One region of the Melaminivora sp. genome, then DNA from elsewhere that is predicted to be linked to it. Evidence: predicted binding sites of a transcription regulator. Region 1 holds the regulator's gene; the other holds the start of a gene.
The links. The regulator HrcA, encoded in region 1, represses chaperone genes, less so after heat shock. The targets are predictions, from matches to a motif close to TTAGCACTCNNNNNNNNNGAGTGCTAA.
Positions count from the first base shown of each region.

Region 2: RT051_RS03510 (co-chaperone GroES) is a predicted target of HrcA. The motif match lies at 2,120-2,146, and genes of this name have one in related genera.

Region 1 is NZ_DAMCAM010000006.1:23,958-28,369, reverse strand. Features, by position in the region: gene hemW (radical SAM family heme chaperone HemW) at 1-598, shown strand, start outside; gene RT051_RS02410 (I78 family peptidase inhibitor) at 650-991, opposite strand; gene RT051_RS14665 (hypothetical protein) at 1,002-1,313, opposite strand; tRNA gene RT051_RS02400 (tRNA-Ile) at 1,328-1,404, opposite strand; gene hrcA (heat-inducible transcriptional repressor HrcA) at 1,464-2,468, opposite strand; gene RT051_RS02390 (NAD kinase) at 2,500-3,396, shown strand; gene recN (DNA repair protein RecN) at 3,399-4,412, shown strand, end outside.
Region 2 is NZ_DAMCAM010000009.1:56,337-60,748, reverse strand. Features, by position in the region: gene nadE (NAD(+) synthase) at 1-793, shown strand, start outside; gene RT051_RS03515 (bifunctional nicotinamide-nucleotide adenylyltransferase/Nudix hydroxylase) at 817-1,860, shown strand; gene RT051_RS03510 (co-chaperone GroES) at 2,232-2,522, shown strand; gene groL (chaperonin GroEL) at 2,620-4,266, shown strand; gene RT051_RS03500 (cytochrome c) at 4,375-4,412, opposite strand, start outside.

The DNA of each region.
Region 1 (4,412 bases):
GGCGCATGCGCCGCCGCACCTGTCCATCTACCACCTGAGCATCGAGCCCAACACCTTCTTCGCCCGCCACCCGCCCGCCGGCCTGCCCGAGGACGATGACGCCTACGCCATGCTCGACCGCATCACCGAGCTGACCGCGGCCGCGCAGCTGCAGCGCTACGAAGTCTCGGCCTACGCGCGCGCCGGCCACCAGTGCCTGCACAACCGCAACTACTGGCAGTTCGGCGACTACCTGGGCATCGGCGCGGGCGCGCACAGCAAGCTCAGCTTTGCCCACCGCATCGTGCGCCAGGTGCGCTTTCGCGAGCCACAGCGCTACATGGCCCAGGCGCTGGCCGGCAACGCCATCGCGCAGGACGAGGACGTGCGCCGCGCCGACCTGCCGTTCGAGTTCATGCTCAACGCGCTGCGCCTGCGCGAGGGCTTTGCCCTAGCCGAATTCACCGAGCGCACGGGCCTGGCGCTCACCGCCATCGAGCGCGGCCTGACCCAGGCCGAGGCGCGCGGCCTGCTGGCGCGCGACATGGAGCGCGCCTGGCCCACCGAGCGCGGCCTGGACTTCCTGAACGACCTGCAGGAGCTGTTCCTGCCCGACTGAGCCGCGCCGGGCCCGGCCCGCAGAGCGCGCGCCCGGCCCCGCGCGCCGCCTTCAGCCGCAGTCCGCGGCCAGCACCTTGCCGCCGGCGTCCACGCGCAGGTTCAGGCGCTCGGCGTTGTGCTCCAGCGTCACCGCCTGCCCCGGCCGCAGCACGCGCGCCATGCGCGCGCCCGAGGCCACCCGCGCCTGCTCGACCACCTGGGCGGTGCTGCTTTTGCCCACGGCCTGCTGCGCGGCCTGGGCGTTGCAGGTGCCGCCCACCGGCGCGGTACTGGCCCCGATGGGGCGCGGCGCCGGCGCTGGAGCGCCACCCTGCGGCCCCAGGGCCGAGCAGCCGGCCAGCGCCAGCAACGCGGCGCTTGCCGCCATGGGAAGAATTCGCCTGCCTGTCATGTGTCTCTCCTCAGATGGGCATCAACAAAAAGGCCGGGCCCGAAAAACCGGCCTCCAGATCCTGAATATCGGTCTGAATGGTAGGGCGTACGGAGCCCGGGCCCGCAGCCTGGCGGCGAGGGCGGGTCACCAACGCGCCAGCCCTTGCGAGGCACGCACGCGGTGGATCGAACGCGGTATCCGCAACGCCTGGCATCACCAGCGCATCGGCGATGTTGCGCCGCTGCCTCGTCAATCGCTGGCAGTCCTCGAAATGCTCACCAAGCCGGTTGGTGGCAGGTGCCCGGAAAGCAAAAAGGCCAGTCCCGAAGAACTGGCCCAAGTGCTTGTTTCGACTGGTAGGGCGTGCAGGACTTGAACCTGCGACCAAGGGATTATGAGTCCCCTGCTCTGACCAACTGAGCTAACGCCCCCTGCCCCACCACGGGCCGCGGGCCCGGCGCCAGGGGAGCCGGCTATTGTAGGGTCTGCCTCACCTGCGGTGGCTCAGGGCGTTGGAGACGAGTTTCGAGGTGATGTCCACGATCTGGATCATGCGGTCGTAGGGCATGCGCGTCGGGCCGATGACGCCCAGCGTCCCCACCACCTTGCCGTCCACCTCGTAGGGGGCACTGACCACCGACAGCTCCTCGAACGGCACGACCTGGCTCTCGCCGCCGATGAAGATGCGCACGCCCTCGGCGCGGCTGGAGATGTCGAGCAGGCGCAGGATCTGGGTTTTTTGCTCGAACAGGTCGAAGGCGCGGCGCAGGTGGCTCATGTCGCTGGCGAAGTCGCTCACCGACAGCAGGTTGCGCTCGCCGGAGATGACCACCTCCTCCTGCGAGGCCGACAGCGCGTCCGTGCCGGCATTCACAGCCGCCTGCATGAGTTCGGCGATCTCCCCGCGCAGGCTCTCCACCTCGTGCTTGAGCCGCTCGCGCACCTGCTCCATGGTCAGGCCCGCGTAGTTGGCGTTCAGGAAGTTGGCCGCCTCGGCCAACTGCGACTGGGTGTGGTCGGTCTCGGTGAAGATGACGCGGTTCTGCACGTCGCCGTCGGGTGAGACGATGATCACCAGGAGGCGCCGCTCGGACAGCCGCAGGAACTCGATGTGCCGGAACACCGAGGCGCGCCGCGGCGCCATCACCACGCCGACGAACTGCGACAGGCTCGACAGCAGGTGCGCGGCGTTGGCGATCACCTTCTGCGGCTGCTCGGGCATGAGCTGCAGCGCCGGCAGCTGGTCTTTTTGCACCGTGAGCATGGTGTCCACGAACAGGCGGTAGCCCCGGGCGGTGGGGATGCGGCCGGCAGAGGTATGGGGGCTGGCGATCAGGCCCAGCTCTTCCAGGTCGGCCATGACGTTGCGGATGGTGGCTGGCGACAATTCCAGTCCCGAAGCCCGCGACAATGTCCTGGAGCCCACCGGCTGACCTTCCGCGATGTAGCGCTCCACCAGCGCTTTGAGCAACAACTTGGCACGGTCATCGAGCATCGAATCATTTTAGTGATGTAATTTCCGACCCATGCTGCCCATCTTCCGCCGCGTCGCCATCATCGGCAAATACCAGCGCTCCGCAGGCGGCGCCATGCCGGAGAACTCGCGCGAGATCATCGACTGCATCGCCCGCTTCGTGGCCGAGCAGGGCTGCGAGCCGGCTCTGGAGGCCGAGACCGCCCAGCTGCTGGACCTGCACGCCTACCCCACCCTGGACATCGAGGGCATAGGCCGCCAGTGCGACCTGTGCCTGGTGGTGGGCGGCGACGGCACCATGCTCGGCGTGGGGCGGCGCCTGGCCAGCCACGGCACGCCGCTGGTGGGCATTAACCAGGGGCGGCTGGGCTTCATCACCGACATCCCGCTGGACAGCTACCGGGCGGCGCTCGAACCCATACTGCACGGCGACTACGAGGAGGACGTGCGCCCCCTCATGCACGCCTGCGTGATGCGGGGCAGCGAATGCGTGTTCGAGGCGCTGGCGCTCAACGACGTGGTGGTCAACCGCGGCTCGACCTCGGGCATGGTGGAGCTGCGCATCGAAGTCGATGGCGTGTTCGTGGCCAACCAGCGCGCCGACGGGCTGATCGTCGCCTCGCCCACGGGTTCGACGGCCTACGCCCTGTCCGCGGGCGGGCCCATGCTGCACCCCGCGCTGCCCGGCTGGGTGCTGGTGCCGATCGCGCCGCACACGCTGTCCAACCGCCCCATCGTGCTGTCGGACGCCACCCAGGTGGCCATCGAGGTGGTGGCTGGCCGCGACATCAGCGCCAATTTCGACATGCAGTCGCTCGCTTCCCTGCAGCATGGCGACCGCATCCTGGTGCGCCGCTCGGCGCACCGCGTGTGTTTTCTGCATCCGCGCGGCTGGAGCTACTTTGCCACCTTGCGCAAGAAGCTGCGCTGGAACGAAGGAGGTTCCTGAACATGGCCTTGAGGCGCATCGCGCTGAAGGATTTCGTCATCGTGCCGACGCTGGAGCTGGATCTGGCGGGCGGCTTCACGGTGCTCACCGGCGAGACCGGGGCGGGCAAGTCCATCCTGATCGACGCGCTGCAGCTGCTGCTGGGCGCGCGCGCCGACACCGGCGTCATCCGCGAGGGTGCCGAGCGCACCGACATCAGCGCCGAGTTTGACGCCACCGGCTCCGAGGCGCTCGCCGCGTGGCTGCACGAGGCCGGCTTTGCCGCCGAGGACCGCCTGCTGCTGCTGCGCCGCACGGTGGACCTGCAAGGCAGGAGCCGCGCCTGGATCAACGGCACGCCCGCCACCGCCGCGCAGATGCGCGCCCTGGGCGAGCACCTGCTGGACATCCACGGCCAGCACGCCTGGCAGAGCCTGACCCGGCCCGATGCCGTGCGCGGCCTGCTGGACGCCTACGCCGGCGTGCAGGGCGAGCCCCTGGCGGGCCTGTGGTCGTCCTGGCGCGAGGCGCAAAAGGCCCTGGCCCACGCCCGCCAGGCCCAGGACACGCTGTCGCAGGAGCGCGAGCGCCTGCAGTGGCAGATCGGCGAGCTGCAGAAACTCGCGCCGCTGGAGGGCGAGTGGGACGAGCTCAACGCCCGCCATGCCCGTCTGGCCAATGCCCAGGCGCTGATCGACAATGCCCAGGCCGCGCTGCAGGCGCTGGAAGGCGAGGACACGGACAGCGCCATGACGGGCCTGGCGCGCGCGCAGGAGCTGCTGCAGGGCTACGAGCAGGTGGACGAGGAGTTTCGCACCATGGCCGAGGTGCTGGCCTCGTGCCTGGCGCAGGCGGGCGACGTGGTGCATTCGCTGCAGGGCTGGCTGCGCCACACCGAGCCCGACCCGGAGCAGCTGGCCGAGCTGGACGCGCGCGTGGCGCTGTGGCTGCAGCTGGCGCGCCGCTACCGGCGCACGCCCGAGGAGCTGCCGCAGCTGCTCGCCGCTTGGCGCGAGGACCTGCGCCGGCTCGACGAC
Region 2 (4,412 bases), on a different contig from region 1:
CTCCGGCGGGCTGGACAGCGCCCTCACCCTGGCGCTGGCCGTGCAGGCCCTGGGGCCGGACAAGGTGGCCGCCGTCACCATGCCCTCGCGCTATTCCAGCAGTGGCTCGGTCGATGATTCGGTGGCGCTGTGCCGCAACCTGGGCATCGAATTGCAGTCGCACCCCATCGCCGAGCTGGCGGCCACGTTCGCCGCACAGTTCGAACGCAGCTTCGGCCAGCCCCTGGCGGGCCTGGCGGCCGAGAACCTGCAGGCACGCATCCGCGGTACGGTGCTGATGGAGTACTCCAACACCTGGGGCCATCTGCTGCTGACCACGGGCAACAAATCCGAGATCGCCGTGGGCTACTGCACGCTCTACGGCGATACCAATGGCGGCCTGGGGCTGCTGGGCGACCTGTACAAGACGGAGGTATTTGCCCTGGCGCGCCATCTGAACGCCCAGGCCGGGCGCGAGCTGGTGCCCGCCGCCATCATCGACAAACCCCCCTCGGCCGAGCTGGCCCCGGGCCAGCGCGACGATGACAGCCTGCCGCCCTACCCGGTCCTGGACGAAGTGCTCAAGCTGCTGATCGAGGGCCCTCTGCTGCCCCGCGAGCAGTACGAGTCGGCCCAGGACTTCGTGGGCCGTCTGCAGCAGGACGAGGACGGCCGCGCACTGGTGCAGCGCGTGCGCGGCCTGCTGGCGCGCAGCGAATACAAGCGCCACCAGGCGGCGCCCAGCCTGCGCCTGCGCCCGCGCAGCTTTGGCAGCCGGGGCTGGCAAATGCCCATCGCGGCGCGCAAGCCCTGACACGGCCCGCGTCCGGCGCTCCCATGCATGACATCGCCGTCCTGATCGGACGCTTCCAGCCCGTGCACGCCGGGCACCTAGCCCTGGTGTGCGCGGCACTGGCGCAGGCACGTCAGGTCATCGTCGTCCTGGGTTCGGCCCACCAGGCGCGCACCCCCAGAAACCCCTTCACTTGGCAGGAGCGCGAGGCCATGCTGCGCGGAGCGCTGCCGACACAGGAGGCGCAGCGGCTCGTGGCGGTGCCCGTGCGCGACTACTACGACCAGTCCCGCTGGAGCGCGGCCGTGCAGGCCGCCGTGGCCCTGCATGCACCGGCGGGCGCCCGTGTCGCGCTGGTTGGGCATTTCAAGGACGCCAGCAGCAGCTACCTGACGTGGTTTCCGGGCTGGGACCTGGTCAGCCTGCCCCGCCAGAACGCCATGGACGCCACCGCCGTGCGTGATGCCTGGCTGGGCGGCGAGCCTGAGGCACTCGCCCCGCTGCTGCCGGGCCTGCCGGCGAGTACGCGGGCGCTGCTGCAGGGCCTGCAGGCTACACCCGTCCATGCCGCGCTGCAGCAGGAATGGCGCATGCTGCGCGACTACCGCGCCGCCTGGGCCTGCGCGCCCTATCCACCGGTCTTCGTCACCGTGGACGCGCTGGTGCAGGCCGCCGGCCGGGTGCTCCTCGTCCGCCGCGCCCATGCGCCAGGGCGCGGGTTGCTGGCACTGCCCGGCGGCTTCATCGAACCGGACGAGACGCTGTGGCGCTCCTGCCTGCGCGAGCTGGCCGAGGAGACGCACTGGCCGCTGGACGAAGCCGCCATGCGTGCCGCCCTGCAAGGGGTGTCCGTGTTCGACCATCCGGGCCGCAGCCAGCGCGGCCGCGTCATCGGCCACGTGCATCATTTCGACCTGGGCACCGGCGCCCCCCTACCCGAAGTGCGCGGCGGCGATGACGCGAGCGAAGCCCGCTGGGTGGAAATTGCGCAGCTGGCAGGGCTGGAGGCGCAGTTTCATGACGACCACTTTCACATCCTGGACCATTTCCTGCGCCTGAATGGCGCCCTGGCCGGAGCAGACCCTTGACGCCCTCGGGCACGAGGCGGCACCCGGGCGCAAGCCTCCTGCAAGTAGTCGAAGTGCCGGACTACGGACATGCGCCAGCGCTGAACGTGTCGCAGCACCATGCACTGGTCGACGCCTTTCTGGACGGCGGGCAATAAAAAGCATAGCTGCACACCTTTGTCTGACAAGGCCAAGGGCTGTTTTTGTCTTGTAATTTCCTACTTTCGTGCATTGGCCGCAGCGCCGTGCCCTCTTGAAAACAGCGTAAATGCCCCTATCATTAGCACTCGAAGCAGCTGAGTGCTAACAAACCTCGCTGCTGCAATCACCAGCGCCCGCCCACCCGCGGGCGCCTTGTTTGTCCGCAACCTTTTTGCACACAGGAGAGAGCCATGAACCTTCGCCCCCTGCACGATCGCGTGATCGTCAAGCGTATCGAGAGCGAGACCACCACCGCTTCGGGCATCGTGATCCCCGACAACGCTGCCGAGAAGCCCGATCAGGGTGAAGTGCTGGCCGTGGGCCCAGGCAAGAAGAACGACAAGGGCGAAGTGGTCGCCCTGAACGTGAAGGTCGGCGACCGCGTGCTGTTCGGCAAGTACAGCGGCCAGACCGTCAAGGTCCATGGCGACGAACTGCTGGTCATGAAGGAAGACGACCTGTTCGCAGTGGTCGAGAAGTAATTCTCCCACCTCGCAGACCCATGAATTTTCATAGCTGCCAGCGCTTGCCAGACAAGCGTTTGCAGCCGATTTGACCCACATTCTTGAGGAGCCAAAAATGGCAGCAAAAGACGTAGTTTTCGGTGGCGAAGCCCGCGCCCGCATGGTTGAAGGCGTGAACATCCTGGCCAATGCGGTCAAGGTGACCCTGGGCCCCAAGGGCCGCAACGTGGTGCTCGAGCGTTCCTTTGGCGCCCCCACGGTGACCAAGGACGGCGTGTCCGTGGCCAAGGAAATCGAGCTCAAGGACAAGCTGCAGAACATGGGCGCCCAGCTCGTGAAGGAAGTGGCCTCCAAGACCAACGACATCGCCGGTGACGGCACCACCACCGCCACGGTGCTGGCCCAATCCATCGTGCGCGAAGGCTCCAAGTACGTGGCCGCCGGCCTGAACCCGATGGATCTGAAGCGCGGCATCGACAAGGCCGTGGTCGCCCTGGTCGAGCAGCTGAAGAAGCAGTCCAAGGCCACCACCACTTCCAAGGAAATCGCCCAGGTGGGCTCGATCTCCGCCAACTCCGACGAGTCGGTGGGCAAGATCATTGCCGACGCCATGGACAAGGTCGGCAAGGAAGGCGTGATCACCGTCGAAGACGGCAAGAGCCTGGACAACGAGCTGGACGTCGTGGAAGGCATGCAGTTCGACCGCGGCTACCTGTCGCCCTACTTCATCAACAACCCCGAGAAGCAGGCCGCCATGCTGGACAACCCCTTCGTGCTGCTGTTCGACAAGAAGATCAGCAACATCCGTGACCTGCTGCCCACGCTGGAGCAGGTCGCCAAGGCCGGCCGTCCCCTGCTGATCATTGCCGAGGAAGTCGAGGGCGAAGCCCTGGCGACCCTGGTGGTGAACACCATCCGCGGCATCCTGAAGGTCGTGGCAGTCAAGGCTCCTGGCTTCGGCGACCGCCGCAAGGCCATGCTGGAAGACATCGCCATCCTGACCGGCGGCAAGGTGATCGCCGAGGAAGTGGGCCTGTCGCTGGAGAAGGTGACGCTGGCCGACCTGGGCCAGGCCAAGACCATCGAAGTGGGCAAGGAAAACACCATCATCATCGACGGTGCCGGCAACGCTGACGACATCCAGGCGCGCGTCAAGCAGATCCGCGTGCAGATCGAGGAAGCCACCAGCGACTACGACCGCGAGAAACTGCAAGAGCGCGTGGCCAAGCTGGCTGGCGGCGTGGCCGTGATCAAGGTCGGGGCCGCGACGGAAGTCGAGATGAAGGAAAAGAAGGCGCGCGTGGAAGACGCCCTGCACGCCACCCGCGCTGCCGTGGAAGAAGGCATCGTCGCTGGCGGCGGCGTGGCGCTGCTGCGCGCACGCCAGGCCATCGGTGACCTCAAGGGCGACAACGCCGAGCAGGACGCCGGCATCAAGCTGGTGCTCAAAGCCATCGAGTCGCCCCTGCGCGAGATCGTGGCCAACGGCGGCGGCGAGCCTTCGGTGGTGGTGAACAAGGTGCTCGAAGGCTCCGGCAACTTTGGCTACAACGCCTCCAACGACACCTACGGCGACATGCTGGAGATGGGCATTCTGGACCCGACCAAGGTGACCCGCACCGCGCTGCAGAACGCTGCGTCCGTCGCCTCGCTGCTGCTGACGACCGAAGCCATGGTCGCCGAGGCACCGAAGGAAGAGTCCGCCGGCGGCGGCATGCCCGACATGGGCGGCATGGGTGGCATGGGCGGCATGGGCATGTAATGCCGGCCCGGGCGGCCCGCACGGGCTGCCCGCCCCCTGCCCCTTCGGCAGACACCAACCCCGCGCGTCGCAAGACCCGCGGGGTTTTTCTTTGGGCGGCCTGCGGCCTCAGCGGGCCGGGCCTGTCCTGCGCCGCCGGTGCCGCA